One region of the Roseomonas sp. SRI_022 genome, then DNA from elsewhere that is predicted to be linked to it. Evidence: predicted binding sites of a transcription regulator. Region 1 holds the regulator's gene; the other holds the start of a gene.
The links. Region 1 encodes LexA, which represses DNA repair genes until DNA is damaged. Its sites were predicted from a motif close to TGTTCTANNTANGTTC; they were not measured.

Region 1 (15,331 bases):
CGCAGCGCCCGCCACTCAAGGGCAGGCGCAGTGTCTTGTGGACGCCGAGAGGCGCGCGTCAGGCGACCGTCTTCTGGAACGCCACCTGGTAGGTCGAAGGCCAGTCGGGAAAGCGCAGGCGCCGGCGATAAATGTTGGTGAAGGCATCGATCGCGAGTTTCGGGGTATCGAGGATGTCCTCCTCCCCCAGGCGCTGGCGCTGCCAGGTGTAATCGTCGCAGATCACCAGCCCGCCTCGGCGCAGCAGCGGAAAGGACAGCACCAGGTCCTCAAGCACATCGGCGGCCTGATGCGACCCGTCCACGTAGATGAAGTCGAACCGGCCGGCGAACCCCTCGGCATGCAGGTCCCGCAGCGCGGCCGAGGACAGGCGCCGATGGCCGATCACCTTGTGGCGGGGAAAGCGCTTCAGCACCGCCGCGACATTCGCCTGGAAACGGTCGAAGACCGCGTTCATGGCGATGCCGCCATGTTCGACCCCGCCCTCCCAGGTATCGATGCAGTGGATCTCCCCGTCGAGGTCCGCCGGCAGGATGTGCTCCAGCATGAAGCAGGTGCAGCGACCCTCGAAGGCGCCGATCTCAAGGATGCGCGCGGGCCGGGGCATGACCCGGGGGAACAAATGCTTCCAGGCCGGGATGGACCGGCTGAACCAATCCACGGTGAAGCGCGGGGCGTCGGCCCCGTCGGTGTCGGACAATCCCTGCATCGGTGGAACCGCCTGTCCTTCGCCCGGATGTGCAGCGACGCATCATTGGCCGCCGCGAGGATGGCCGGCTAGCCGCTCCGCAAACGCAACGCGCGCCGGGGCGGATGCCACGGCGCGCGTGCAAAGGTGGCAGGCCGGCGCAGGGCCAGCCCGCGAGGGATCAGCGGCTGTAGAACTCGACGACCAGGTTCGGTTCCATCTGGACCGGATAGGGCACGTCGGACAGCTTCGGCGCGCGAAGGAACTTGCCGCGCATCGCGCGGTGATCCACCTCGACGTATTCCGGCACGTCGCGCTCGGCGGACTGCGTCGCATCGAGCACGGCCACCAGCTGCTTCGACTTCTCCTTCACCTCGATCTGGTCGCCGTCCTTCACGAGGTAGGAGGGGATGTTCACCCGCTTGCCGTTCACGGTGATGTGGCCGTGGTTGACGAACTGACGGGCGGCGAAGGGCGTGACGGCCAGCTTCATGCGGTAGACCACCGCATCGAGGCGACGCTCCAGCAGCTCGATCAGGTTCTCCGAGGTGTCGCCCTTACGGCGCACGGCTTCCTCGTAGTACTTGCGGAACTGCTTCTCGCCGATGTTGCCGTAGTAGCCCTTGAGCTTCTGCTTCGCCATCAGCTGCACGCCGAAGTCGGTCGGCTTCTGCTTGCGGCGCTGGCCATGCTGGCCGGGGCCGTATTCGCGCTTGGCGATGGGGGACTTGGCGCGGCCCCAGAGATTGACGCCAAGGCGGCGGTTGATCTTGTACTTGGATTCTGCGCGCTTGGTCATGCGCTGCACCCCGCCGCGTTACACGGTCGGGCCTTCTTCGCTGTGCCCCGAAGGGCTGTTGTCCCGGTAGGCCCCTGCCCGGACTGGGCGGGGGCGGGCGCGGACCCCGAAGGTCCGTCCACGTTCCCGGAAGGTGGCGGTCCCATAGGTGCCCTGGCGGGGCTTGTCAAACAGGGCCCGCGGCGCCTACTCGCCGACCATGGTGACGCGTTCGGACATCCTCGTGCTCGGCCTGACGGCGGGCGTCGTCGGTAGCCTGGTCGGCGGCCTCATGCTGTACTCCGGGCTCGCTTTGGTCATGGCGGGCAATCATGCGGTGGGCTGGCTGCTCGCCCTGCCCGCGGCGCCGGCCGGTGGCGGGCTCGGCCTGCTGCTGGCGCGCAAGTTGGCGGCCAAGCTCTAGGTTTCGCCGGCCCGGCGCCGGCGGCCGGCCGGCCATTCGTCGGCCAGATAGGCCGCGACCGCCCGGTGGTAGTCGCCGAGCCCCGGCCTCGACCCACCGCCACCCACTAGGCGGTTCATCGCCCGCCACCGCCGCAGCACCGCAGCCACCGCCCCCGCATGGCGCCCGAAGCCGGCGCCGTCCACAGTGATCAAGCCAAGCGCCTGCGCATATTCGGCATCGAAGCGGCCACCCTCGGTATCCGTCGCCTGGCCTGGCCTCAGTTGGTAGCGATAGGCAAGGCCATCCGCGACCGGCACGGAGCCACCGACCGCCGCCAAGACCGTGAGGTCGAACAGGACGTCGTCGATCAGCCGGAACGGCCGGAAGGCCGGGGCCAGGTCCCGCCGCGCCATCAGGTGTAGCGATGCGAAGGCCGAGGCCCAATCGGCGAAGCCGAAGCGCCGTGTGCCCGGTTCCGGAATGCGTCGCACCGCCAGCCCCATCGCGTCGCGCACGACGCTCGGCACCAGGACCGCCCCGGCCGCGCCCGTCATCGCCAGCGCGCTGGCGATTGCGTCCGGCGGACCTTCCAGGGCGTCGTCGCCGTCCAGCATCAGCACATGGGTACCGGCGGCGAGGAAAAGCGCCCGGTTGCGCGCCGCATGGGCGCCACTGGCGACAGGTCCGACCGCCGTGAAGCGCAGGCGCGGGTCATGCGGCAGCACCTCGGCGTAGTCGGTGCCGTCGTCGGAGGCGATGACGACCTCAACCGCCGCCCCCACCGATCGCCCGAACACCGAGGCCACGGCCAGCGGGACCTCGCGCCGCAGGCGGTGGGCGGCGATCAGGACGGAAAGATCAGGGCGGGACATGCCCCGCATCTGTGCCACTCCCCGCAGCGGCGGGCGAGGTCTCCGGCGCCGCGCGGGCGGACCATTCCATCCACAGATTCATCCACACGCAAAAGCGATTGACTGTGACTCCGGAACCTAAATAGAACACGCGTGAGGTTGCCCATTTGTTCCGACCGAGTCGCAGGACCCGGCGCCAGGAGGAGGAGCAGGAATGCTCACGCGCAAGCAGCACGAGCTGCTCATGTTCATCGACCGCCACCTGCGCGAGACAGGATTTTCTCCCTCCTTCGAGGAGATGAAGGGCGCGCTCAACCTCAAATCCAAATCCGGTATCCACAGGCTGATCACGGCGCTGGAAGAACGCGGCTTCCTCCGCCGCCGCGCCCATCGCGCCCGCGCGCTGGAGGTCATTCGCCTGCCGGAGAACCTCGCCCCGCGCAGCAGCCGTGCCGCGGCCAAGGCGCCTGAGGCCCCGCTCGGCCCCAATGTCATCCGCGGGCCCTTCGCAACCCATGCGCCCGCCCGCCCGCCCGCCGAGGCGAATGACAGCGCCCCGGTCACGCTGCCGCTCTACGGCCGGATCGCCGCCGGCCTGCCGATCGAGGCGCTGCGCGACAATGGCGCGAGCGTCGATGTTCCCGCGGCGCTGATCGGCAATGGCGATCATTATGCGCTGGAGGTCGCCGGCGATTCGATGATCGATGCCGGCATTCTCGACGGCGACACCGTGATCATCAATCGCGCCGACACGGCCGAGAACGGGTCGATCGTCGTCGCGCTGGTGGATGAGAACGAGGTGACGCTGAAACGGATCCGCCGGCGGGGGAACTCGATCGCCCTGGAACCGGCCAATCCGCGGCATGAGACACGCATCTTCGGACCGGACCGGGTGCGTGTGCAGGGGCGGCTGGTGGGGCTGCTGCGGCGGTATTGAGACCCGCCAGGGCCGTCGGCGTCCAGGGGTGCACCGGGTCGCGTAGCGCAGCATAGAACTTCGGCACCGTCGCGCCGTTCCAGCACGCGGCGAACGGCGTGCAGGACGACGTCATTCCTGGCAATCGCCTCGATCCGGTTCGCCGCGCGGCATCGGCGCGCTATTCGATCGGCGCGGGCGGTTGCTCCTCCCGCCCGCGCGGTATCGGCACCGGCGGCACCCAGGGCCGCGCGCCGCGCCAGACACGATCGGAGACGACACGCGGGCCCGCCGCATCGAGCCAGACCGCATGCGGGCCGTTCCGCCATACCGAGAAGCGGTCGATCACCTGGCTGCCGGCACAGCGGCCACGCAGCGGCTCTGCCGACACCACCAAGCCTACCCGCCCGCAATGGCCGGCCACCGGATCGCCGCGCAATAGCACCGCGGCCGGCGCCCCCGGCACGGGCCGCAGCAGGCATGCGCCGGGATTGCAGGCGACGGCGCCGTCGGCGGCCTCGCCCTGTCCCGGCAGCGGGTGTGCCTCGCGCAGGCCATGGGCGCGCAGCCAGGAGTCCCGGGTCAGCACTGAGGCCCCCGATTGCCGCTGCAGCCACATCGCGCCATCGGCCACAACGCCGATCAGCCGTGCATCGCCCGACACGAACAGATCCGGCGCGCGGTGCAGCTCCGGGCTGGCCAGGCCCAACGCCATGACCGGCAGTCCGAGCCAACGCCAACGCAATCGCCACAAGCACAGCCAGACCATACCGAAGGCAAAGGCCGCGAGGCCCCAGGGCGGGATGGGCCGCGCCGTCTGCGCCGCCCCGGGCCAAGCGGCCACCTCCCGCGCGACGGCGAGCACAGCCTCGCACCCCCAACCCATCACCATCAGCGCCGGGCCTTCAAGCCCCAGCGGCATCAGCGCGGCGGCAACCATCCCGGCCGGCATCACCAGCACCGAGGTCAGGGGCACTGCCACCGCATTCGCCGCCACGCCATACCATTGCAGCCGGCCGAAATGCGCGAGCCCGAAAGGCGCCGTCGCCAGCCCCGCCAGCCCCGATGTGACGACCAGCCCCACCACGAAGACCAACCCCTTGCGCCACCAGGCGCTAGCGCCCCGCAGCCGGGCCATCGGGCCCTTCAGCGCCTCCCACCCTGCGATCAGGGCGAGCACCGCGGCGAAGGACATCTGGAAGGATGGGCCGAGCACTGCATCGGGCGCGACCAGCATCACCGCTGCGGCCGCCAGTGCCAGGCTGCGCATGGACACCGCCCGGCGTCCGGTCAGCAGCGCCAGCGTGACCAGGACGGCGGTCGCGAAGGACCGCTGCATCGGCACCTGCGACCCGGTCAGCAGCATGTAGAAGCCGCCCGCGGCCAGCGCCGCGACACCGGCCATGGCCTTGCTGTCCACCCGCAGCGCGAGCCATCGCCAGCAGGCGATCACCAGCCGCACCACCCAGAAGGTCACGCCCATCACAATGGCGATGTGCAGGCCGGAGACCGAAAGCAGGTGCGCGAGGCCGGAATCGCGCATGGCGGTCAGATCGGTGCGCGGGATGGCGCTCTGCCCGCCTGTCAGCAATGCGGAGGCGACCGCCCCGGCGGCGCCCGGCACCACGGCGGCGACACGTGTTTCCAGTGTCGTCCGCAGCCCTGACAAGGGCCGCCCGCTCCCCTCCGCCGGGGCGACCTCAGCCGGGCCGATGGCGAAACCGGAACCGCCCTGCCCCGCGAAGAAGGCGCTGCGCTGGAAGTCCCAGGCGCCGGGGAAGGCCGGCGGTGACGGCGCACGCACCAGGGCGCGGACCGTGACGCGGTCGCCAGGTTCGGGCCGGGCCGGATCATTGGCGCGCAGCCGGATGCGAAAACTCCGGGGCTGGATCGGCTCGTCAGGCCCGAAGCGGAGTTCGGCCAGGGTCAGTCGTCGCCCTTCCGGCAACAGGTCCACATCCTGGACGATGCCGGTCACGACCACCGCCCGGACCGGCGGCGCGGCCAGCGGTGCGGCCTGTCCCGCATGCCAGGCCGCGGCCCCGAAACCCAGTGCCGCCGCACCGACCAGCCCGACCGCCCAGCCGGCCTGCGGTGCGCGCCGCGCCACCAGCACTGCGAGCAGGATCAGCACCGGCGCCGGCGCCACGGACCAACCCGGCGGTTCTTCCCGCAGCGCGAAGTAGCCGATCACGCCGACGCCCATCGCCACCGCCAGCCATGGCGCGAGCCGCCCGCGCTCGCCGGCCAGCAGCACCGCGGCGTCGCCCGCCGAGGCACGGCAGCGGTCGATGGCTCGGCCCGGCAGAATGCGCGCGACGGTGCTGGACAGTGGGACGTTCCGCAACTCCTGCGTTCATTCTAGGATGATGAGATGGCTCCGCGGGAGTGGCTTCCACGCGCGCGGGTTCACCCAGGCCGGCCAATCTGGTCTAAGAGGCGCCCTCGTGACTGAGCCCAGGTGACATGACCGTCCGCACCCGTTTCGCCCCCTCCCCGACCGGCTACCTGCATATCGGCGGGGCGCGCACCGCGCTGTTCAACTACCTCTTCGCCCGCCACCACGGCGGCGCCTACCTGCTGCGCATCGAGGATACGGACCGGGAACGCTCGACCCAGGCGGCGGTGGACCAGATCCTGGAAAGCCTCAACTGGCTGGGCCTGCCACCCGATGAGGCGCCGGTCTTCCAGGCCAGCCGCGAGGCGCGCCATGCCGAGATCGCGCATGCCCTGCTCGCCATGGGCAAGGCCTATCGCTGCTGGGCGACGCCGGAGGAACTCGCGGAGATGCGTGAGAAGGCCGTCGCCGAGGGCCGCCCGCCCCGCTACGACCGCCGCTGGCGCGACCGCGATCCCGGGCCGGAACAGGAGGGCAAGCCCTTCGCCATCCGCATCAAGGCGCCGCTCGAAGGCGAGACGGTCGTCCATGACCTGGTGCAAGGCGAGGTCCGCGTCGGCAATGTCGAGCTGGATGACATGATCATCCTGCGGTCCGACGGCACGCCGACCTATCTGCATGCGGTGGTGGTGGACGACCACGACATGGCGATCACCCATGTCATCCGCGGCGACGACCACCTGACCAACACCTTCCGCCAATGCATGGTCTATGACGCGATGGGTTGGCGGCGGCCGCATTTCGCGCATATCCCGCTGATCCATGGCGCCGATGGCGCGAAGCTGTCGAAGCGGCACGGTGCGGTGTCGGTGCTCGACTTCCGCGAGCAAGGCTATCTGCCGGAAGCGGTGAACAACTACCTGCTGCGCCTCGGCTGGGGCCATGGCGATGAGGAGATCGTGCCGCGTGACCGCGCGGTCGCGCTGTTCGACATCAAGGATGTCGGCCGCGCCGCCTCGCGCATGGACTATGCGAAGCTGACGCATCTCAACGGCGTCTATCTGCGCCAGGCGGATGACGAGCGGCTGACCAGGGAGGTGCTGACCATCCTCGGCCGCCGCGGCGCGCTGTTCGGTACGGATGGCGCGGAGCGGGTCGGGATGCTGATGCCCGACCTCAAGGAGCGCGCACGCACGCTGGAGGAACTAGCCGGCGCCGCCGCCTTCGCCGCGCATGAGGGCCTCCCCGCCATCGACGAGAAGGCGCTCGCCGCATTGACGCCCGAGGCGCGGGAACGGCTTGCCGACCTCGCGGAGTTCCTCTCGGCCGCACCGTGGGAAAAGGCGGATCTCGAGCAGTGGCTGCGCGACTACGCCGATGTGAAGGGCGTGAAGCTGAAGGATGTGGCGCAGCCGCTGCGCGCGGCGCTGTGCGGCAGCCTGACCAGCCCGCCGATCAACTCGGTGCTCTGGGCGCTGGGGCGCGACGAAAGCCTGTTCCGCATCCTGGGTGCGGCGAAAGGCTGACACCCTCAAGCCCGGCGAGGCGGCATTGCGTATCGCCGGGCCGACCATCCGCTACTGATCCGCGCTGATCCGCCAGGCCATCGGGCCGGCCGCCTCCAGCCGCGCGAAGCGATCCCAGGCGGCGAGCGTACCGCGCATCAGGGCCTCCCAGGCCGTCGTCATCGCGGGCGTTGCCTCGATGCCGCGGAACAGCGGCAGGTTGCGCCGGGCGAGGATCACGCTGCCATCGGACTGCGGCGTCAGAGACGCTTCGGCATCGCCCTCGGCCCGCGCCATCGCAAGCAGGAAGTCCGGCAGCGTCGTCACGCCGAGCGTGGCCGCCAGTGCATGGACATGCTGCATGGCAACCAGCCGCGCGGCATGCGCGAGAAGCGCGCCGCCGGCATCCTCGCCCAGCAGGCCAACCGCTTCCTGCATGATGCTGCGCACGTATTCCATGGCGTAGCCGCGCTTCGCCTTCGCGAGCCGCTCGGCCGGCCAATCCGCCGTGGGCAGGCGCGGCGCCTTCGTCGGGTCGAAGCGCGGCATGCGTTCGTGCTTCGCGAAGCGCAGCCTTTCGTCCTCGGCCAGGTCGCGGTCGTGCTCGATGTAGTAGCCCTCGAGCCCCGGATCGCCATCCACCGTCTGTCCTGTGCAGACGAAGCCGAGGCCGAGCCGGCCCAGCATCACGCCGTTATTGGCGTGCCAGCCGCGCAGCATGGCGGCGTTCACCTCCGACGGAATGCCGCAGATGGTGGCGCCCGGCCAGATCCAGCGCGGCGGCGGGTAGCGGATCCAGGCCTTGCGCGAACTTTCCTCGACATATTCGACGCCGACGCCACCGATGAAGTTCGACAGGTAGTGGTAGCGCGCGGCCGCCACTGCAGGCGGCAAATGATCGATGCCGAGCTTCGCCAACCCCGCGAGAAAGGTCTGCTGCTGCTGGCGACGGAACACGCGGAACACCAGCTCCGCGGCATCGCTGGGGCCGCGACGCGACACCGCGGCCAGCACCGTCCCGGTGAACCAGGCATGGTACCAGTCGCCCGCCGCTTCCCATCCCGCACGATCAGTCATGGCATTCCCCCGTCCCCGGCTTCTGCCCGCCGGCACTTGCCGCCAGTATCGGTCGGACGCGCAGCGCGCGGAAGGGAACGCCGATGAAGATCACCAGGGTCACCACGCATCATCACCGCACCGACTTCACCTATGGCGCCAGCGCCGGCGGCGTGGGTGGCAACCTGCACCTCAAGGCGATGGATGCGCTGCTGGTGCGTGTCGAGACCGATGCCGGCATCCATGGCTGGGGCGAGGGCTTCGGCTTCACCCTGGTGGAAACCACGAAGGATGCGATTGACCGCCTGATCGGCCCAGCCTGCATCGGCCAGGATGCGCGCGACATCGCGGGGCTGACGCGCATGCTCGCGCGCCGTTTCCACAATTTCGGCCGCAATGGCCCGGTCACCTTCGGCCTTTCGGCGATCGACATCGCCCTGTGGGACATCCGGGCCAAGGCGGCGGGCAAGCCGTTGCACGCGCTGCTCGGCGAGGCCGCGCGGCCGTCGGTTCCGGCCTATGCGTCCTTGCTGCGCTACGGCGCACCCAATGACGTGGCGCGCAACGTGACCGAGGCGTTGTCGCGCGGCTATCGCCACATCAAGTTGCACGAGGTCGATCTGCGCTGCATCCGCGCCGCGCGAGACGCCGCACCACCCGAGATCCCGCTGATGCTCGACATCAACTGCGCCTGGGACACCGAGGCCGACGCCGTCCAGTTCTGCGAGGATGTCGCCGCGCTGAACATCGGCTGGGTCGAGGAGCCGATCTGGCCGCCGGAGGACATTCCCGCCATCGCCCGGATCCGCGCCGCCTCCCCGGTGCCGGTCTCGGCCGGTGAATGCAACGGCACGGTCGAGGATTTCTGCCGCATGTTCGAAACGCGCGCGGTGGACGTCGTGCAGCCTTCCGTCACCAAGATCGGCGGCCTCTCCGCCATGCTGGAAATCGCCGAACTGGCGCGCGAGGCCGGGGTTCGGCTGGTGCCGCATTGCCCCTATTTCGGCCCTGGGCTGCTGGCGACGCTGCACTTCCTCGCCGCGACCGAGGAAGCGGAGCCGATCGAGATCTACTTCGCCGACCTCCAGCGCGCGCCGTATGGCAACGCGCTGGTGCCGGAGGGCGGCGCCATCGCCGTGCCGACGGCGCCGGGGCTCGGGCTCGAACCCGACCCCGGCTAAGGCGGATCAGCCCTCCAGACGCACATTCGCGGCGCGCGCGACCTCGCGGAAGGTCGCGATCTCGGTGCGGATGAAGGTCGCGTATTCCTCCGGCGTCATCGGATCCGCCACCGCGCCCATCTGGATGATGCGGTCGGCGATCGCCGGTTCGCGGAGGATGGCGACGACATCGGCATTGATACGGCGGATGATCTCGGCAGGCGTGCCGGTGGGGGCGACCAGACCCGACCAGCCGGCGGCCTGATAGCCAGGCACCAACGTCTCCGCGATGGTCGGCACCTCCGGCAGTTGCGGCACGCGCCGCGCGCTGCACAGGGCGATCGCGCGCACGCGCCCGTCGCGGATATGCGGCAGCGCGGAGGCGACCGAATCCGTCATGAGCTTCACGTTGCCGGCGATCACGTCCGCGATGGCCGGGCCACTGCCGCGGTAGTGCACGATGTTGAAGCGGATGTTGGCGCGCATCATCAGCAGCTCGGCCGCCATGTGCTGGCTGGTCGCCGGCCCCGCCGAGGCCATGTCGAGCACCCCCGGCTGCGCTCGCGCCGCCTCGGCCAGTTCCGCCATGGTGCGATAGGGCACAGAGGGATTGGCGATGACGAGCAGCGGCACCATCGCGATGTTCGTGATGGCCGCGAAATCCTTCTCGGCATCATAGGGCAGGCGCGGCAGCACCGAGGGATTGACCCCGAGCGTACCCGAGGTGCCCGCCGTCAGCGTGTAGCCATCCGCCGGGGCGCGGGCGCCCGCTTCCAGCGCGGGAGCACCGGCGCCGCCCGCGCGGTTCTCCACCACGACGCGCTGCGGCCAGCGCTTCGACAATTCATCGGCGACGAGGCGCGTGATGATGTCCGAGGCCTGGCCCGGCGGAAACGGCACGATGATGCGCACGGGGCGGTTCGGCCAGTCGGACTGCGCGCGCGCCACGGCGGGCAGCAGGGGCAGGCTGGCGGCGCCGAGCAAGGCGCGGCGGCGGATGCGGATGTTCATGCGGGTTTCCTCCGGCTCGGCCCGGAGACTAGCCCCGTGGCAGCGCATCCTCCAACCGCGCCTGTTCGCGGCGGAGCAGCCTGCGGCGTTCCGCGGTGGTGCGTCGCTCGCGCAACTGGCCGAGCACCTTCTCCTCGATGCGTGCGGCGGCAAGTGCGTCCCGCTCGGCATCCAGCACCGCGCCGGCGCGGACCAGGGCGACCGCCTGCTGCTGGCGGGCGGCGAGCAGCCGGGCGAGGAAAGCGCCATAGGTGCCCAGCGCATCTTCGGGGCGCTCGCGCCGGAGCTCGGCTTCGACCGCCTCGGCGGCGGCCCGCTGGGCGAGCAGCAGCATCTGCGCCTCCGCCAAGCGCCCCTGGGCTTCACGGGTGTCGAGGCGACGTAGTTTCGCGAGGATGGCGTATGGGTCTCGGGGCACGGCTTCGGATCCTCCGTCCGTCCTTCGCTTCTAGGCGCCGGAAAGTTGCGCACGCGTGAAGATGCGGCGCTGGCGCCCCGGCGGCACGCATGGGAGAACGCCGCAAAGCGCCCCGAGGAACCGCCATGCCCTTGCCATCCAACACCCATCGCATCGCCGTGCTGCCCGGGGATGGGATCGGCACCGAGGTGACTGCCGCGACGCTGGCCGTGCTGGAACCGCTCGCGAAACGCCATGGCCTCGGCCTCGACTACGAGCAACTGCGCGCCGGCGCCTTCTGCTACCGCGACACCGGCACCGCCATGAGCGAGGAGACCTTCAACAAAGCCGCCAAGGCCGATGCCATCCTGCTCGGCGCAATGGGGTGGCCGGAGATCCGCACGGATGACGGGACCGAGATAGCACCGCAGCTCGACCTTCGGTTCAGGCTGAACCTTTACGCCGGGGTCCGCCCCTTCCGCGCGCTGCCCGGCGTGCCCGTGGCGCTGGCCGATCCGCGTGCGCGCGAGATCGATCTGGTGATCGTACGCGAGAGCACCGAGGGCCTGTTCTTCTCCCGCGACCGCGGCACCGTCACGCATGACATGGCGGAGGAGACGCTGCGCATCACGCGGGGCGTGACCGAGAAGCTGGCCCGCTTCTCCTTCGGCCTGGCGCAGCAGCGTGCGGCGCGACGCGGCCGCCGCGGCACGGTGACGCTGGTGGACAAGGCCAATGTGTTCCGCGCCTTCGCCTTCATGCGTGGCATCTTCGCCGAGATCGCCGCGGACTACCCCGATGTCGCGCATGGTGCGCATTACGTCGATGCCATGGCGCTCGACCTGGTGCGCCAGCCCTGGGCCTTCGACGTGCTGCCGACCGAGAACATGTTCGGCGACATCCTGTCCGACCTCGGCGCCGGGCTGGTGGGCGGCATGGGCTTCGCACCGAGCGCCGATATCGGCGACACCCATGCGGTGTTTCAGCCGGCGCACGGCACGGCGCCGGACATCGCCGGCCAGGGCCTGGCGAACCCGACGGCGACGATCCTGTCAGCGGCGATGATGCTGGACTGGCTGGCCGGCAAGGGCGCCGGGCAGGCCTATGCCGATGCGGCGGCTGAACTCGATGCCGCGGTGGATGCAGCCTTCGCAGAAGGGCTGCGCACGCCCGACATCGGCGGCAGGGACGGCACGATTGCCGCGGCGCGCGCGGTGGCGGTGAAGATCGGAAGCTGAGCGCGGTGTTACCGCCCTCCCTGCAGCCACACCGCGTCGGCACCAAGTTCCGGCCAGCCGATCGGGCGTGAGGCCTTCGCCGCGGCCTCCGCCGCGGGCAGCGCAGCATCCCAGCGTCCTGCGGTGATTCGCTGGCCATTGAAGCCGGCGGCATCGTCCGACAGCAGCCAGGCGAGTGGCGGCCCCATGATCAGTGGCCGCAGCATCTGTTCCCGCGGCCAGGAGGCACCAGCACCGATGAAGGGCGTGTCCGTCGGGCCACCCGGGATCAGCACATTCACGGTGATGCCAGTACCCGCCAGTTCCGCCGCCCAGACCGCGGAGGCGGATTCCAGCGCCGCCTTGGTCGCGCCATAGGGCAGCACGCGCAGCATGGTGCGGAAGGAGGTGGTGTTGTTCACCACCCTCCCCCAGCCGCCCGCGCGCATCATCGGCAGCGCCGCTCGCGTCAGCAGCGCCGGTGCACGGACATTGATGGCGAAGAAGCGATCCCAGATGGCCGCGTCGAGCTCCTCGATCGCGGGCAGGCGCGTTTCCGCATCCGGGCGCAGGCTGGACACACCGATGCCGGCATTGTTCACCACCGCATCGATCCGCCCGAAATGCGCGATGGCGTCGTCGGTGCCGGCTTGGCAATCCTCTGCACTGGCAAGATCGGCATGGACCGTATGCAATGCGGCGCCCGGATGCGCCGCCAGCAGGTCCGACAATCCTGCCCGGTCGCGGTCCAGCGCCGCCACGGCATGCCCCGCCGCAAGCGTTGCAGCGACCATGGCCCGGCCGATCCCACCCGCCGCGCCGGTGATGAGGACGATGCGCGTCATGGGTTTCCTCCCCGCAACTTCGCCTTGCAGCCTGGGCCCAGCCAGGGGATTTGCCCAGGGCTGACCGGGCCGCCCCACGCGGCTATCCTGCCGGCGCGAGGGAGGTTCGTTCATGCGTGTGATCATCGCCGGTGGAGGCATCGGAGGGCTGACGGCCGCACTGTCGCTGCACGCCGCCGGCATCGAGGTCGAGGTGTTCGAGCAGAGCGCCGAGATCAAGCCGCTCGGCGTCGGCATCAACGTGCTGCCGCATGCGATGCGGGAACTGACCGAACTCGGTCTGCAGGACTGTGTCGCCGCGGCGGGCATCGTCACCCAGGAACTCGCCTATGCGAACCGCTTCGGCCAGATGATCTGGTCCGAACCGCGCGGGCGCCATGCCGGCTATGCCTGGCCGCAGGTGTCAATCCATCGCGGCCGCTTCCATCTGGTGCTGCTCGCGGCAGCGCGCGAGAGGCTCGGCGACGAGCGCATCACGCTCGGCGCGCGCATGACGGGCTTCGAGCAGGACGACGCCGGCGTGACGGTGCGGTTCGATGACGGGCGTTCCGCCCGCGGCGACGTGCTGGTCGCCGCCGACGGCATCCATTCCGCGGCACGTGGTCTGTTCTATCCGAATGAAGGCTCGCCGATCTGGAATGGCCCGATCCTGTGGCGCGCCACCAGCATCGCCGACCCATTCCTGACCGGTGCGACCATGGTGGGCATCGGCAATCGCGATGTGAAGTTCGTCGCCTATCCCATCGCCGACGAGCCGGATGGACGCAAACTGACCAACTGGATCGCCGAGATCCGCGTTCCCGCCGACCAGACATGGAAACGCGAGGACTGGAACCGCCCCGGGAGGATCGAAGACTTCCTGCCCACCTTCGAGGGCTGGCGCTTCCCCTGGCTCGACATCCCGGCGCTGATCCGCTCCGCGCAGGCGGTCTATGAGTTCCCGATGGTCGATCGCGATCCGCTGCCGCGCTGGACTCATGGCCGCGTCACGCTGCTCGGCGATGCGGCGCATCCGCTCTATCCGATCGGATCGAATGGGGCATCGCAGGGCATTCTCGATGCGCGGACGCTGGCGCTGAAGCTGGCAACCGTAGCCTCGCCCGTCGCGGCCCTCGAAGCCTATGAGGCGATCCGCCGGCCGGCCACCGCCGCGCTGCTGGAAGCGACACGCGGCGACGGACCCGACGTCGTGCTCGACATGGTCGAGGAACGCGCCCCGCAAGGCTTCGACGACATCGACGCCGTGATGCCGCTGTCCGAACGCGCGGAGATCGCCGCGCACTACAAGCGCCTCGCAGGCTTCGAGCCGGCGATGCTGAACGCCCGCCCCAGCCTCAACCCGCCCCGGAGAGCCGCATGAGCCAGCACTACATCCCCGTCCGCGAGGAATGGCTCGCCGCGCAGCAGGAGGAGATCCTCGACCCCGGCCAGCGCATCGTCGATCCGCATCATCATCTGTGGGAACGGCCGGGCTGGCGCTATCGGCTGGACGACATCCTCGCCGATCTCCGCACCGGCCACGATGTGCGCGCAACGGTGCTTGTGCAGGCGCGCGCCTTCCATCGCGCCGACGGGCCAGAGGAGCTGCGCCCGGTGGGTGAGACGCAATATGCCGCCGGTGTCGCGGCAATGTGCGAAAGCGGCATCTATGGCGATGTCCGGGTCTGCGCCGGCATCGTCAGCTTCGCAGACCTGACGCGAGGTGCTGCGGCCGGCGCGGTGCTCGACGCCCATCTCGCGGCGGGCAATGGGCGCTTCCGCGGCATCCGCCACATCGCGACCTGGGACACCGACCCGGAGATGCTTAACCCGGCCTATACGCCGGCCGAGGACATGCTGGACAGCCCCGGCTTCCGGTCCGGCATCGCGGAACTCGGCAAGCGTGGCCTGTCCTTCGATTCCTGGATGTATTTCCATCAGATCCCGAAGCTCACGGCGCTCGCGCGCGCCTTCCCCGCGGTTCCGATGGTGCTCAACCATTGCGGCGGCATCCTCGGCATCGGCCGCTACGCCGGGAAGCGCGACGAGGTCTTCGCGACGTGGTCTGCGCATATGCGCGACCTCGCGACCTGCTCCAATGTGATGGTGAAGGTCGGCGGGCTGGGCATGCGGCTGCCCGGGCTGGGGTTGGAAGCGGGCGAGATCGCGCCGTCCTCGGCCATG
Region 2 (15,331 bases), on a different contig from region 1:
TACTTCAACGCGCGAGGGCAGCTTGTTGTCATTGATCGCATCAAGGATATCGCGACGACCAGCGGCGGAGACCGGTTCTCACCACAGTTCATCGAGAACAAGCTGAAATTCAGCCCCTTTGTGGCGGAGGCGGTGATTCTCGGCGACCAGCGGCCGTATCTGGCCGCCATGATCTGCATTCGCTTCCCGATTGTCAGCAAATGGGCGGAGCGCAACCGCATCGCCTTCACCACTTATAGCGACCTGTCTGCGCGGCCCGAGGTTCTGGGCAAGATCCGCGAGGAGGTGGCGAAGGTGAACGCTTCGCTACCGCCGGCGCAGCGCATCCGTAACTTCATCCTGCTCTACAAGGAACTGGACGCGGATGACGAGGAGTTGACGCGCACGCGCAAGGTGCGCCGCGGCGTCATAAACCAGAAATACGGCGAGATCATCGGGGCGATCTACGACGGCACCGATGCGATTCCCGTGGATACGACGATCGCCTTCCAGGACGGCACGAAGCAGCGGATCCGGACCGTGCTGCAGGTCATGCGGATGGAGGCGGCGCGCGAGCCGGCGTCCGCCTTGGCCGAGGGGGGCTGAATGGATACGACGCTGCTGTTCCAATTGGTGCTGAACGGGCTGATCGTCGGCGCGTTGTATGGCGTCGTCGCGATGTCCTTCGTGCTGATCTACAAGGCGTCGCAGGTGGTGAACTTCGCCCAGGGCGAGTTCCTGCTGGTTGGCGCCTGGGTCTGCTGGTGGATGCTGACCTATTGGCAACTCCCGATATGGGCCGGCTTCCTGGTCACGCTCGCCTTCATGACGATGTTCGGCATCGTGCTGCAGGTGATCGTGCTGCGGCCACTGATCGGCGAGCCGGTGATCAGCGTCATCATGGCGACGGTCGGCCTGTCGATCTTCTTCCAGGCGCTCATGAAATGGATCTTTGGCGTCTTCGCCCAACCCTTCCCGCCAATCTTCACCGTTGAACGCGTTCGTGTCCTGGGGCTCGAGGTGCAGTCGGTTTATCTCGCAAGCCTCGGCGTCTCGGCGCTGATCATGCTCGGCTTCTGGTGGTTCTTCACCTACTCGAAGCATGGCTTGGCCATGCGCGCGACCGCTTTCGACCAGCAGGTGGCGCAGTCGCTCGGTGTCTCCGTCCCGCGTGTCTTCGCCATGTCCTGGGCGATTTCGGCCGTGGTGTCCGCTGTCGCCGGGGTGGTGGTGGGCGTGGTGAACGGCGTGTCCTCGGCGCTGTCCTTCTATGGCATCAAGGTGTTTCCCGCGGTGATCCTGGGCGGGCTGGATTCCATCGTCGGCGCGGTGCTGGGCGGGCTGATCATCGGCGTGCTCGAGAACGTCGCGCAATACGTCGATGCGCAATGGCTGAACTGGGGGAACATGTACCAAATTGCCCCCTTCTACGCGTTGATCCTGATCCTGCTGGTCAAGCCCTACGGCCTGTTCGGCACCCGCAATATCGAGCGGGTCTGACGGCGCCATGGCCACCATGACCCCGGCCGGGGATTTCCGCAGCAGCTACCGCGCCGATACCACGATCTTCCCGGCGCGCAATGCTCGCTTTGCCATACTGGTGGGGCTTGCGGTGCTCTGCGCAGCGCCGCTCGTCGCCGGACGGTATGAACTCGGGCTGCTGATCGCCATCGGCTACAGCGCGATTGCCGCGCTGGGACTGAATATCCTGGTTGGGTTCACCGGCCAGATCTCGATCGGGCATGCCGCCTTCTTCGGCTTTGGCGCCTTCGCCTCGGCACTGCTGGCGGAACATCATGTGCCGGTGCCCCTGGCGATCTGGGGAGCGGGGCTGATGACCGCCGTGGTGGGCCTGGTCTTCGGCGCGCCCGCGGCGCGGCTGAAGGGTCTCTACCTCGCCATCGCGACGCTGGCCGCGCAGTTCATCCTCGAGGACTTCTTCGCCCGCGCGCGCTGGTTCTCCGGCGGCGTGGCCGGGCGCGTCACCGAACCCTACGCCTTGTTCGGAATGCGCTTCGACCGGGAGGAGACCTACTTCTATATCGTCCTAGCCCATGTCGTCGTGATGTTCGTCGCTGCGGCGAACCTGATGCGCACGCGGGACGGGCGGGCGCTGATCGCTGTGCGGGATCACTACCTGTCCGCCGAGATGATGGGCATCAATCTTGCCTATTACCGCACGCTGTCCTTCGGCATCGCGTCCTTCTATGCCGGCATCGCCGGGGCGCTCTACGCGCACTACCTGCTCTTCGTCAGTGTCGAGGCCTTCAACATCCTCTACTCGATCCAGTTCCTCGCCATGATCATCATCGGCGGGCTGGGATCGGTGATGGGCAGCATGATGGGCGCCGCCTTCATGGTGCTGCTGCCGGAAGTTGTGCAGTCCGGCGCGGACCTGCTTGCCGGCGGCGCGATCGATCGTGCCCTGCGCCTCGGCGCATCGATCTCCTTCCTGCGGGAGATGGCGATCGGTGCGGCGATCATCCTGTTCCTGATTTTTGAGCCGGACGGGCTCGCGCATCGCTGGCGCATGATCAGGGCGTATTGGAAACTCTACCCGTTCTCGCATTGAGGCCGGCCAACGGCCCGCATGATCCAAGGAGGAACCACCGGATGAGATTCTCGCTTCCCCTGCTTGCCGGCGTGCTGATTGCCGCAGGCCCCGCCTTGGCCCAGGCGCCGATCCCGGTCGGGCACCTGATGGACAATTCCGGTGCGACGTCGGATGTCGGTGTGCCCTACGGGCAGGGCGTCGGCGATACGCTGAACTGGGTGAACCAGACCCGCAACGGCGTGGCCGGGCGCCGGCTCGCTGTTTCAGGCTTCGACTATGGTTATCAGGCGCCGCGCGCCGTCAGCCAGTATCAGTCCTGGGCGCAACGCGAGCGTGTCGTGGCGATCCAGGGATGGGGCACCGCGGACACCGAGGCGCTGGTCCGCTTCGTCACACGCGACCGCATTCCCTTCATCTCCGCGTCGTATTCAGCCGCGCTGACCGATGCCGGCGGGCGTTCGGGCCGACAGGGGGTGGAGGCCGCGCCGTTCAATTTCTTCTACGGCCCGTCCTATTCGGATGCCCTGCGCGGCATGCTGCAATGGGCCGCGGATGACTGGCGTGCTCGGGGCCAGCAGGGCCGGCCGCGCTATGTGCACATGGGCGCCAACCATCCCTACCCGAACAGCCCGAAGGAGGCCGGTGAGGCCCTGGCCCGCGAGCTCGGCTTCGAAGTGCTGCCGGCAATTCAGTTCGCGCTGACGCCGGGCGACTACACGGCGCAATGCCTGACGCTGAAGAACCAGGGGGCGCACTATGCCTATCTCGGCAATACCGCGGGATCGAACATCTCGGTGCTGCGGGCCTGCCAGACGGTCGGCGTCCAGGTGCAGTTCCTCGGCAATGTCTGGGGCATGGACGAGAATGCGATGAAGGCCGCCGGTACGGCGGCGAACGGCGTCGTCTTCCCTGTCCGTACGGAGGCCGTCTGGGGCGGCACCGGGCCGGGCATGGATACGATCCGCGCCATCAGCCGCACCTCCGATCCGTCAGGCAATGCTTACCGTCCAGTGCACTACCTGGCGGGCGCCTGCGCTGCCATGCTGATGGTCGAGGCGATGGAGACAGCCGCGGCCAATGGCGGCCAGGTGAATGGCGAACGGATCCGCGATGGCTTCTACGCCCGGCAGAACTGGGTGCCGAACGGATTCCAGGGCGTCTGTGCCCCATCGAACTTCACCGCAACGGATCATCGCGGGACGATGCGCGTCGCGCTTTATCGCGCGCTTGTGACGGGGAACACGTCGCAGGGGTCGGTGCAGGAACTGATGGCGGCCGGCACCATGGCCCTGCAGGCGGTCGCGACGATCGACCTGCCGCGCCGCGCTGACTGGCTCGGCTGGTGATGAGCGGACAGGGCGCGCCGGCGATGGAGGTGCGGGGGGCGACCTCCGCACCGTCTCTCCTCGAGGTGAAGAACATCGAGGTGGTCTACAACGAGGTGATCCTCGTGCTGCGCGGCCTGTCGCTCTCCGTCCCGAAGGGGCAGATCGTCGCGCTGCTCGGCGCCAATGGTGCGGGGAAGTCGACCACACTGAAGGCGATCTCGGGTCTGCTGCGAACCGAGGAAGGCGAGGTCACGCGCGGCGACATCCTGTTCGGTGGCGAACGCATCAACGGCACTGATCCCGACCGCATCGTGCGCCGCGGCATCTTCCAGGTGATGGAGGGGCGCCGGATCATCGCGGACATGACCTGCGTGGAGAATCTCCGCCTCGGCGCCTTCATTCGCAGTGACCCCGATGTGAAGCGCGACATCGACATGGTGTTTGACTACTTCCCGCGGCTGCGCGAGCGGACCGGGCTCGCGGGCTATCTCTCCGGTGGGGAGCAGCAGATGCTGGCGATCGGGCGGGCGCTGATGGCGCGCCCGCGGCTGATCCTGATGGATGAGCCTTCGATGGGCCTGTCCCCTCTCCTGGTGAAGGAAGTCTTCGGGATCATCCGGCGGCTCAACCGCGACCTCGGCATCACGATCCTGCTCGTGGAACAGAATGCCCGGATGGCGCTGTCCGTCGCCTCCTACGGCTACATCATGGAGCAGGGCAAGGTGGTGCTGGACGGCGAGGCAACGGCCCTGGCGGAGAATGAGGACGTGAAGGAGTTCTACCTGGGTGGCCATGGCGCCGACCGGAAATCCTTCCGCAACCTGAAATCCTACAAGCGGCGGAAGCGCTGGCTGTGAGAGACACGGCCCTGCTCCCGGATGCGGCGAGCTACGACGATCTCGTCGCGCGCTTCCACTGGGACATCCCGCCGAGCTTCAACGTCGCGCAGGCCTGCTGCGACCGATGGGCCGATGGTAGTGGCCGGCTCGCCCTGACTAATGTCACACCGGGCGCCGCGCCGGAACGGATCACCTTCGACACGCTGCGCGAGACCTCGGCGCGGCTTGGGGCAGTCCTGGAGGCACAAGGCGTCGAGCGTGGCGACCGCGTCGCGGTGCTTCTTCCGCAGGGCGCGGAGGCGGCGATTGCGCATCTCGCGGCCTACCGGATCGGCGCGATCGCGGTGCCGCTGTTCCAGCTTTTCGGCCCCGATGCGCTGGAGTTCCGGCTGCGGGATTCTGGCGCCCGTGCCGTGATCACGGACGATGTCGGCCTCGCGAAGCTCTCCGGTATCCGCGACAATCTTGGCGAGTTGCGGGTGATCCTGAACGCGGACGGCGCGCGGCCCGGGGCATCGTCACTGTGGGAGGAGATGCAGCGTACGCACGGCGATGGCGCACCCGTGCAAACCTCGGCCGATGATCCGGCGCTGATCATCTACACCTCGGGGACCACGGGTGCACCAAAGGGGGCATTGCTGGCCCATCGCGTATTGCTCGGCCACCTGCCGGGCGTGGAGATGCCGCAGGAATTGTTCCCACGTCCCGGAGACCGGTTCTGGACGCCGGCGGACTGGGCCTGGATCGGCGGCCTGCTCGATGTGCTTCTGCCCTCGCTTTATCACGGCGTTTCCGTGGTCTCGCATCGGATGGCGAAGTTCGACCCCGAGCATGCCTTTCGACTGCTGGCGGAACACGAGATCCGCAATGCCTTCCTGCCGCCGACGGCGCTGCGCATGATGCGCCAGGTCAGCGAACCGGCGCGCTTCGGCCATCGCGTCCGCAGCATCGGCAGCGGTGGGGAGACGCTGGGTGCCGAGATGCTGGACTGGGGGCGCAACGCCTTCGGCATCACGATCAATGAGTTCTACGGCCAGACGGAATGCAACCTGGTCATCGCCAATTGCGCGGGTTTGATGCCGGTCCGTCCGGGACTGATGGGCCGCGCTGTGCCGGGGCATGAGGTAGCGATCCTCGATGCTGAGGGCTTGCCGCGGCAGCCGGGCGAACCGGGCATGATCGCCGTGCGCCGCCCCGATCCGGTGATGTTTCTCGGCTATTGGAACAACCCGGAGGCGACGGCGGCGAAGTTCAACGGCGACTGGCTGCTGACCGGCGATGCCGGCGTGCAGGAGGAGGATGGCTGTTTCCGCTTCATCGGACGCGCCGATGACGTCATTACCTCATCGGGCTATCGGATCGGCCCAGGAGAGATCGAGGATTGTCTGCTTCGGCACCCATCCGTGGCGATGGCGGCGGTGATCGGGCTGCCTGACGTGATCCGCACCGAGGCCGTGACAGCGGTGGTCGTGCCGCGACCTGGCATTGATCCCAACCCAGTGCTGGCGGATGAGCTCCAGAGCTTCGTCCGGGCGCGCCTTGCCGCGCATCTCTACCCCCGGCGGGTCATCTTCGCCGAAAGCCTGCCTTTGACCGCGACCGGGAAGGTGATGCGCGTGACCTTGCGGCAAATGCTTGGCAGTGGCCTGAACACGCCCAATTCTTGACGGCGAGGTGACCGAATGCCCGCGAACCAGATCCCGACCCTCGATTTCAACCTCGGCGATGAGGTGGACATGCTGCGCGACAGCGTCCGCTCCTTCGCCGCCGAGCGCATCGCGCCGATCGCCGCCGAGATCGATCGGACCGACGAGTTTCCGCGCCATCTCTGGCCGGAGATGGGCGCGCTCGGCCTGCATGGCATCACGGTCGAGGAAGAGTATGGCGGTGCGAACATGGGCTATGTCGCCCATTGCGTCGCGATGGAGGAAGTGAGCCGCGCTTCGGCCTCCGTGGGCCTGTCCTACGGCGCGCATTCGAACCTCTGCGTCAACCAGATCCGCCGCAATGGTAGCGATGAGCAGAAGCGGCGCTATCTGCCGAAGCTGATCTCCGGCGAGCACCTTGGCGCGCTGGCCATGAGCGAACCCGGCGCGGGCAGCGATGTCGTTTCGATGCGGCTGCGCGCCGACAAGCGCGGCGACCGCTACGTGCTGAACGGCACCAAGATGTGGATCACCAACGCGCACTATGCCGAAACCATGGTCGTTTACGCCAAGACTGATCCGGCGGCGGGACCCAAGGGCATCACCGCCTTCATCGTCGAGCGCGACTTCAAGGGATTCCGGCCGGCGCAGAAGCTCGACAAGCTCGGCATGCGCGGCTCGCCGACCTCGGAACTCGTCTTCGAGGATTGCGAGGTGCCGGCGGAGAATGTCCTCGGCGAGGTCGGCGGCGGGGTGCGGGTGCTGATGTCGGGTCTCGACTACGAACGCGCGGTGCTGGCGGCAGGGCCGCTCGGGATCATGCAGGCATGCCTCGACCTGGTGGTGCCCTATGTCCACGAACGCAAGCAGTTCGGGCAGGCGATCGGCGAATTCCAACTGATCCAGGCGAAGCTCGCCGACATGTACACGCAGCTCAGCGCGTGTCGCGCCTATGTCTACGCCGTGGCACGCGCGTGCGACCAAGGGCGCACCACGCGCAAGGATGCCGCCGGTGCGATCCTGTTCGCGGCGGAAGCAGCAACCAAGGCGTCGCTGGATGCCATCCAGATCCTCGGCGGCAATGGCTACATCAATGACAATGCGACGGGGCGGTTGCTGCGGGACGCGAAGCTGTACGAGATCGGTGCGGGCACCAGCGAGATCCGCCGCATGCTGATCGGGCGCGAATTGTTCAAGGAGACGGCGTGACTCGCGTTCCCGCTTCCTCCATCGATCCGCGCTCGGAGGCGGTCCGGGCGAATGCGGCGACGATGCGCGGGTTGCTCGGCCGGCTGACGGATGGTGCGCGGCATGCTGCGCTTGGTGCCTTTCACGCTGAATGATGGCGTCGTCAGCCTCACCTTCGCCGGAGAGGACCAGGTCGACCTCTACGCGCCGCTTGGCGAGCAAGCCGCTGCGGAGGGCCGGCTGTCGGCACCGCTCCCGGGGCGCGTGTGCGGGCGCTGGTCGATGTCGGCCACCGCGTCTCGCACGGTCAGGTCATTGCGATCCCTGAGGCGATGAAGACGGAGTCGCGCATCGCCGCACCGGCGGATGGCATCGTCGCCCCTGTCGGCTGCGCGGCGGGCGACAGTGTCGAGAAAGGGATGGGGATCGTCACCCTCGCGCCGCTGGACGGGGACGCATCGCTTCCCTGATCGGATGGCGCAGCAGCAGTCCTGACCGGCGAAAAGCACAGCCGAGATGGATCGCCGCCGGCATGGCGGCATAGGCCGCCTGCAGCGGCAGCAGGCGAAGCAGGGCGGCCAGCGCCTCGCTGCGCGCACCGCGCTGCGCGAGGGCGCAGGCAAGTAGCAATGCGGCTTCCTGCGGCGCCACCCTCTGGCAGAGCGGGCAGCCCGCCTGGATTGGCGCGGCGCGCAGGAGGGCGTCGAGTGGGGGGGCGGCCGGTCCGGCATCCTCGGTGGCAAGGATCATCGCGGCGGCGGGAAGCGGCGGCCGGCCGGCACGGGCAGCGCCATGCCAGGCGCGGACCGCGTCCAGCAACAGCTTTTCCTGCGCTGGCAGGTCGTCCGCCATGGTCCCGGCCCAGGGCCAGTCCGGGAGTCCGCTGATCGCCATGCAGAATCCTCTCGTTGCGTTCCGCAAGGCTAGCGATGTTGCGAATGATTCGCAATAACTTCGTCGTCAGTGGAAATCCCGGCTGGGCGGCAGACGCAGCCGGGGCGGGGTGTCACGGCGGTAATCCGGATGCCGGACCTCATCGGCCCGGGCCATGGCGTTCTCCCATCGGGCATCGTCCAGGTGGTGCAGCGTCGCCAGCAGGTCCGTCCGGTCGCTGATGCTGCGGATCAGCAGATGGATGACCGGCACGTTTTCCGTTTCGAGCCGCTCCACCGTTCCTTCCGCGATCACGAGCTTGGCGGCGACGACCGCAGCGCGGAAGCGTTCCGCTGTGTCGGGATACATGATCAGGTTGGCGATGCCGTGCTCGTCCTCGATGGTGAAGAACACCACGCCATTGGCACTGCCGGGGCGTTGCCGCACCAGCACCAGGCCGGGGACGCGCAGCCGGCGCCCTTGCTGTGCGGCGGCCAGTCTGCGCGTGTCTGCCAGGCCAAGCGCATCCAACTGCGGCCGCAGCAGCTTCATAGGGTGGGCGCGCAGCGTCAGTCCCGTGCCGGCATAATCGAGCACAGTCTGTTCGCCGGCCGTCGCGCGCGGCAGGCGGGGTGCGACCTCGGCGCCCTCATGCGCGGCGAGGGGCGGGGCGGAGGCAGTCAGCGCCGCCGCGTCCCACAAGGCGGCGCGGCGGTCGCGACCAAGGCCGCGGAAGGCATCCGCCTTGGCCAAGGCTTCGAGTGCATGGCGGTCCAGGGATGCGCGGCGCGCCAGATCGGCGATCGAGGCGAAGGGCCCGGCGGCTGCGCGCTCCTCAGCGATGCGCGCGCCGGCATCCCCCGACAGCCCCGTGACCATCCGCAGGCCGAGCCGCAGCGCCAGACCATCCGTGCTGTCCGGCGCAGCTTCCAGCGTGCAGTCCCAGTCACTGTGGTTGGCGTCGACCGGCCTGACCTGCACGCCATGGTTCCGAGCATCCCGCACGAGTTGCGCCGGGGCGTAGAATCCCATGGGTTGGCTGTTGAGCAGGGCACAGGTGAAGACTGCGGGGTGGTGGCATTTCACCCAGGCGCTGGCATAGACGAGCAGAGCGAAGGACACGGCGTGGCTTTCAGGGAAGCCGTAATCACCGAAACCTTTGATCTGATTGAAGCAGCGTTCTGCGAAATCCCGCTGGTAGCCGCGGCCGACCATGCCTTCGATGAATTTCCCCGCGAAACCGCCGACGGTCCCCTGGTTGCGGAAGCTGGCCATGGAGCGACGCAGCGCATCGGCCTCACTCGGGGAGAAGCCTGCCGCGGTGATGGCGATCTTCATCGCTTGTTCCTGGAACAGCGGCACGCCGTAGGTGTGTTCCAGGATGACTTTCAACTCGTCCGGATCGCCGCCTTGCGGTCCCGGAATATCGGGTTTCTCCAGCCCATCCCGTCGCCGTAGATAGGGATGCACCATGTCACCCTGGATCGGCCCTGGCCGGACGATCGCCACCTCGACCACCAAGTCGTAGAACTTCCGGGGCTTCAGACGCGGCAGCATGTTCATCTGCGCGCGGCTTTCCACCTGGAAGACACCGATCGCGTCGGCCTGGCGCAGCATGTCGTAGACGCACGGATCGGTCGGCTTCAGGTCGCGTAGTGCGATGCGCTTGCCGTGATGCTTCTCGATCAGCTCGAAGCCGCGCCGCAGGCAGGTGAGCATGCCAAGGCCGAGCACATCCACCTTCAGGATGCCGAGCGCCTCGACGTCATCCTTGTCCCATTCGAGGGTGGTGCGGTCTTCCATCGCTGCATTGGACACGACGGCGAGTTCAACCAGCGGACCCTCGGTGATGACGAAGCCGCCGACATGGGTGGAAAGGTGGCGTGGGAAGCCCTGGATCTCCTGCGCGAGTTCGAGCGCCATGGCGAGGCGCGGGTCACCCGTAGGGTCCAGTCCCTGTTCGGTTGCGACGTCCGCCATGTCGCGATCCCCGTGCGGCGCCCAGACGGATTTGGCGAGTCCGGCGGTGACGTCTTCGGTCAGGCCGAGCGCCTTGCCGACTTCCCGTATCGCGCTGCGTGGTCGGTAACAGGCGAGGGTCGCGCAGAGCGCGGCACGCTTGCGACCATAGCGTTCGTAGATGTGCTGGATCACCTCCTCGCGGCGTTCATGCTCGAAATCCACGTCGATGTCGGGTGGCTCGTTGCGCGCGGTCGAGAGGAAGCGGGCGAAGAGCAGGTCATGGGCATCCACGTCCGCCGAAGTGATGCCCAGCACGTAGCAGACCGCCGAATTCGCGGCCGATCCGCGGCCCTGGAAAAGAATCTCCTCGCTCTCCGCAAAGCGGATGATCTCGTGCACCGTCAGGAAGTAGGGTGCGTAGCCAAGTGTCGCGATCAGCGCGAGTTCCTCATCGAGCAGGCCGCGCAGCTTCTTCGAGGGGCCCTCCGGCCAACGTTTGGCCAGTGCTTCCTCGATGCGTGCTTCCAGCGTTTCCTGCGCCGTGCGGCCAGGGTCGAGCACTTCCTTCGGATACTCGTAGCGTAACTGGTGGAGGCTGAAGTGGCAGGCCTCGATCACGCGCTGCGTGTTCGTCACCGCTTCTTCATGTCCCTGGAATAGCCGCAGCATTTCCGCCGGAGGCTTCAGGCGTGCTTCGGCATTCGCCTCTGCTGCGAAGCCGATCGCATCGACCGTGGTCCGTAGGCGGATTGCTGTCAGAACGTCGGCGAGCCGTCGCCGCGCTGACACATGGAAGCGCACGCCGCCGGCTGCCAGCAGCGGAATGCCAAGCGGTGCCAGCCTGTCCCGACGCTTGCGATCATCGCCGCGATAATGGCGTGGCGCTGCACAGAATAGCGGCAGGGCGAGATGTGGCTGCAATACCGCCGCATCGGCCCGCAGCCGGGCCGCGAAATCCGTGCCGATATCCTCCGGCGCGATTCTTGCCATGACGCTACCCTGCGCATGCGCGATCAGCGCCTCCCGGCCGATGCGGCATTCGCCCTTCGGGGCGGCCATCCGCCCTTCCGAAAGCAGTCGCGTCAACTGCCCCCAGGCGATGCGGTCGGTCGGCCAGGCCAGGTATTCGCAGCCATCCGTCAGGCAGAGCCGCACACCAGGCACAAAGCGCAACTCGTGTTCTTTTGCCGTGACATGCGCCCGTACCACTCCGGCGAAGGAATTGCGGTCCGCCACACCGATCGCCGCATGTCCGAGCGTCTTCGCGGTCATGACCAGTTCGTGCGGATGCGAGGCCCCTTCCAGGAAGGTGAAATTCGTCAATGCACCCAGTTCGGCGAAGAGGGTCATGGCAGATGCCCATGCAGCACCCAGCGCGCTTCAGGACCCATCGGCCCGGCGCGGCAGACCCAGAGCCGCGCACCTGAGTCCAACTCCACTGGATAATAGTTACGCGGTAGGCGATCCGACCTGTCTCGCCACCACTCCGGTTCGATCGGCTCGGCCTCCTCGGCGCGCAGCACGCGATGCCAGATGCGGCCGAATCGAAGGCGGAAAGGTGGGCCATCCGGCACCTGCGCCATCACCTGCAGGATAGGCGGCCGCCGCAGTAGCCGCACGGGCCATGGTCGCGGCGCCCAGCCTTCCGGTACCTCCACTGCCTCGAACGCGTTCACTCGCACCATGGCCCTTTCCGGCCATTGACTTGCCCGCGGCGCCAAGCGCCAAACCGGCAGGCGCTGCGACAGCCGGTCGAGCAGTTGCGCCAGTTCTTCCTGCCGCGCCGCGCGTCCCGCCGTGCCCAGCCCCTCCTGCATTCCGGTCAGCGGGTCCGTGCCTGGGGCTTCCAGCGCGATCCGCTCGAAGCCACACTCCGGTGCCAAGCGTTCCAGTTTCGCGTGGAACAGGCGCGCGAGGTGCCTGGGGTCGCGCGTCGCGAGGCCCGTGCCGATTGCGATCTCCTGCACGTCGCCATCCACGCGGTGCGCGCGCAACAGCATCCGTCGCGCGCCGCGTCCGGCCTCACGCAACGTACGGCACAACTCATCCAACAGGCCGATCAGCGCGGCCTCGATTCCCTCCCGCGTCACCACCGGATCGGCGAAGTCCTGCGCCACGGCCATCTCCGGTGGGGGGCGGATCGGTGTGATCGGGCGCGTGGCACGCCCCAGCGCCTGGTCCAGCGCCCGCGCCAGCCCAGCACCGAACCGCCGCGCCAACCCCGCTCGCGGTTGCGCCGCCACAGTGCGGACATCCCGCAGACCAATGCTCTGCAGGGCGCTGATCATCGCCGTCTCCAGGTTGAGGGCCGCCAAAGACAGCGGCGCAACAGCGGCTTCCTCCCGGCCCGGCGGCACCAGGCCTTCCCAACCGGCGCGGACCAGCGCCATCGCCGTTCCGGCCGTGCCCGCCACCGCGCCAATGGCCCACAGGCCCATGCGTGCCAGTCGGTCCAACACCTCCTGCCGCAGGGCCGCCTCGCCGCCGAACAGGTGCTCCACGCCCGTGATGTCGAGTACCAGCGCATTCCCGCCTTCCAGCCCGACCAGTGGCGTGAAGCGCAGCGCCCAGAGCGCCAGCCGTTCCAGTGCCATGGCATCCTCGGCGGGATCCTCCGGCACCAGGGTCGTCCCTGGCAGGATCGCCTGTGCATCCGCGACCGCTTGGTTCTTTTGCAGACCAGCGGCCTCGGCTTCGGCATTCACCGACACCAGCAGGCGTCGCGACCCGCGCTGTGCCCAGACAGCGGCGGGGCCGTGAAGACGCAGGCGTTCGACGGGCAGGCGAGGGAGCAGGAGGGCGAGGATGCGGCGGGGAGTGACGCCAGGGGGCGCCGCCCCCTCGACCCCCGCCGGGGAGGCAACGGCCTCCCCGGACCCCGCGATCAGTGAATCGGAAGTCGGCATGTCACCCGGCGGCATCGTCATGCGGGGCGGGCGGCAGCAGCGCCGTCTCATGCCCGCCTCCGGGCCGGGGCACTGCGCGCGGCACCGTCTTCCGTGACCAGGCTGGCTTTTCCCTCATGCCAGATGGCGCGCCAGGCGCCGCCCCGCCCACCCCGGCAGCGCAGCAGATCCAGGCTCCAGGCCGGGTCGCCGATTTCATGCTGGCTCTGGCTTTCGGTCGGCGCGGCACCGACCCGCCAGCGGGTCAGGGCGGCGGTTGGGGCGGCGCCGTCCTCGCCCGAACGCAGCAGCAGGCCCAGCACGCCCCCGGCCTCGGCGGCGAGTTGCAATCGCCGAGCGGCGGTCAGGTCGAGCTCGCCGGTCACCAACAGCGCAGCGCCAACGGCCGGGCAGCGCAGCGTCTCCTCCATGGCCCAGAGCGCATCCTGCCCGCGCGGGGCACGCACCAGCACGAGCCGGGCAGGGGATAGGCCGAAACGGGCGAGGCCCGGCGGCCAGGCATCCGGTTCGGGCGCGATCCACAGCACGGTGCCACCGGCGCGCGCCAGCAGCATGGCCGCAAAACCGGCGGCCGCACCGGGTTCGGCCGCCAGGATCTCATGCAGCGCGGCGCGCGGCAGGCCACCCCAGGGCAGCGCGGCGTCGATGGCCGGGGCGAGGGAGACGGCATCCTCCCCCCGCGCCGCCAAGGCCTCGGCCGCGCCGGCACGCTCCATTCGCGCGATGCGGGCACGCAACGCGGAGATCAGGGCGGGACGATCGAGCGGGGCGTGGGTCGGGGAGGCGGACATGGCCAGGGGGAAGGCCGCTGATGTTCGCTTTATGTTCTAATATCGATGCTCCGGAGGTCAAGGACCGTGGAGGCTTTCGCCCAGAAAGCACCGCACAGGCCAAGGATTTCTGCCGGCAAGTCATTCAGGAGAAACGGTTTCTTGCCCCTTGTCGGGTTGTCCGAGGCACCCGACCATCATTCCTCATACGAGCAAGGAACGCCTCATCATGGATGCAGTCCCGCCCCCCGCCAGTGGCATCGTGGACGGCTTCGAGGGTGCGGTCGGCAACACGCCGCTGATCCGCCTGCGCCGCGCCAGCGAGGCGACGGGCTGCGAGATCCTCGGCAAGGCGGAATTCATGAATCCCGGCGGATCGGTGAAGGACCGCGCGGGACTCGGCATCATCCTTGATGCGGAACGGCGCGGCCTGCTCGTGCCCGGCAAGCCGGGCACTATTGTGGAAGGCACGGCGGGCAATACCGGCATCGGCATCACCCTGGTCGCGAATGCCCGCGGCTATCGCAGCGTGATCGTCATTCCCGAGACGCAGAGCCGGGAGAAGATCGACTTCCTGCGCATGATCGGCGCCGATCTGCGCTTGGTGCCGGCCAAGCCCTATGCCGACCCCGGCAACTACGTCCATTTCAGCCGCCGCTTGGCGGAGGAGATGGGCGCGGTCCACGCCAACCAGTTCGACAACACGGCGAACCGCGCGGCGCATGAGGCGACGACCGGCCCCGAGATCTGGACCCAGACGGATGGCCGCGTGGACGCCTTCACCTGTTCCTGTGGCACCGGCGGGTCACTCGCTGGCGTGGCGCGGGCGCTGAAGGCGCGCAAGCCTGGCGTGCGCATCGTGCTCGCCGACCCGATGGGCAGCTCGCTTTATTCCTGGGTGAAGACCGGCACGCTGAAGCCGGAAGGGAATTCGATCACCGAGGGCATCGGCCAGGCCGCCCGCGTGCCCGGCAATCTCGAACCCGACCGCGCATTGATCGACGACGCCGTGCAGGTGACGGACGAGGACGCGCTGGAGCAGATCTTCGACCTGCAGATCCATGAAGGACTGTCGGTCGGCGGTTCGACCGGCATCAATGTCGCGGCGGCGATCAGGGTGGCGAAGGCGCTCGGGCCGGGGCACCGGGTGGTCACGCTGTTGTGCGATGGTGGCGCCCGGTACCAGTCCAAGCTGTTCAATCCGGAATTCCTGCGCGGCAAGGGCCTGCCCGTGCCGCCCTGGCTCGCCTGACGCGGGCGGTCATGTCGCCGCCCGCATTGCCTTG

Region 2: the regulator LexA is predicted to act here: its motif matches at 14,088-14,103, upstream of AC2YHJ_RS11645 (ImuA family protein).

The regions. Positions count from the first base shown of each region.
Region 1 is NZ_JBYCZL010000007.1:153,825-169,155, reverse strand. It holds gene AC2YHJ_RS09260 (class I SAM-dependent methyltransferase) at 59-709, opposite strand; gene rpsD (30S ribosomal protein S4) at 870-1,487, opposite strand; gene AC2YHJ_RS09250 (hypothetical protein) at 1,651-1,890, shown strand; gene AC2YHJ_RS09245 (glycosyltransferase family 2 protein) at 1,887-2,744, opposite strand; gene lexA (transcriptional repressor LexA) at 2,938-3,660, shown strand; gene AC2YHJ_RS09235 (ComEC/Rec2 family competence protein) at 3,821-5,986, opposite strand; gene gltX (glutamate--tRNA ligase) at 6,106-7,503, shown strand; gene AC2YHJ_RS09225 (hypothetical protein) at 7,555-8,559, opposite strand; gene AC2YHJ_RS09220 (mandelate racemase/muconate lactonizing enzyme family protein) at 8,643-9,719, shown strand; gene AC2YHJ_RS09215 (Bug family tripartite tricarboxylate transporter substrate binding protein) at 9,726-10,709, opposite strand; gene AC2YHJ_RS09210 (flagellar FliJ family protein) at 10,738-11,127, opposite strand; gene AC2YHJ_RS09205 (isocitrate/isopropylmalate dehydrogenase family protein) at 11,253-12,344, shown strand; gene AC2YHJ_RS09200 (SDR family NAD(P)-dependent oxidoreductase) at 12,353-13,168, opposite strand; gene AC2YHJ_RS09195 (flavin-dependent oxidoreductase) at 13,281-14,528, shown strand; gene AC2YHJ_RS09190 (amidohydrolase family protein) at 14,525-15,331, shown strand, end outside.
Region 2 is NZ_JBYCZL010000009.1:184,824-200,154, forward strand. It holds gene AC2YHJ_RS11585 (AMP-binding protein) at 1-585, shown strand, start outside; gene AC2YHJ_RS11590 (branched-chain amino acid ABC transporter permease) at 586-1,479, shown strand; gene AC2YHJ_RS11595 (branched-chain amino acid ABC transporter permease) at 1,487-2,551, shown strand; gene AC2YHJ_RS11600 (ABC transporter substrate-binding protein) at 2,593-3,879, shown strand; gene AC2YHJ_RS11605 (ABC transporter ATP-binding protein) at 3,879-4,718, shown strand; gene AC2YHJ_RS11610 (acyl-CoA synthetase) at 4,715-6,367, shown strand; gene AC2YHJ_RS11615 (isovaleryl-CoA dehydrogenase) at 6,383-7,555, shown strand; gene AC2YHJ_RS11620 (hypothetical protein) at 7,552-7,689, shown strand; gene AC2YHJ_RS11625 (acyl-CoA carboxylase biotin carboxyl carrier protein subunit) at 7,801-8,004, shown strand; gene AC2YHJ_RS11630 (hypothetical protein) at 7,964-8,428, opposite strand; gene AC2YHJ_RS11635 (error-prone DNA polymerase) at 8,495-11,719, opposite strand; gene AC2YHJ_RS11640 (Y-family DNA polymerase) at 11,716-13,275, opposite strand; gene AC2YHJ_RS11645 (ImuA family protein) at 13,323-14,066, opposite strand; gene AC2YHJ_RS11650 (cysteine synthase A) at 14,275-15,297, shown strand.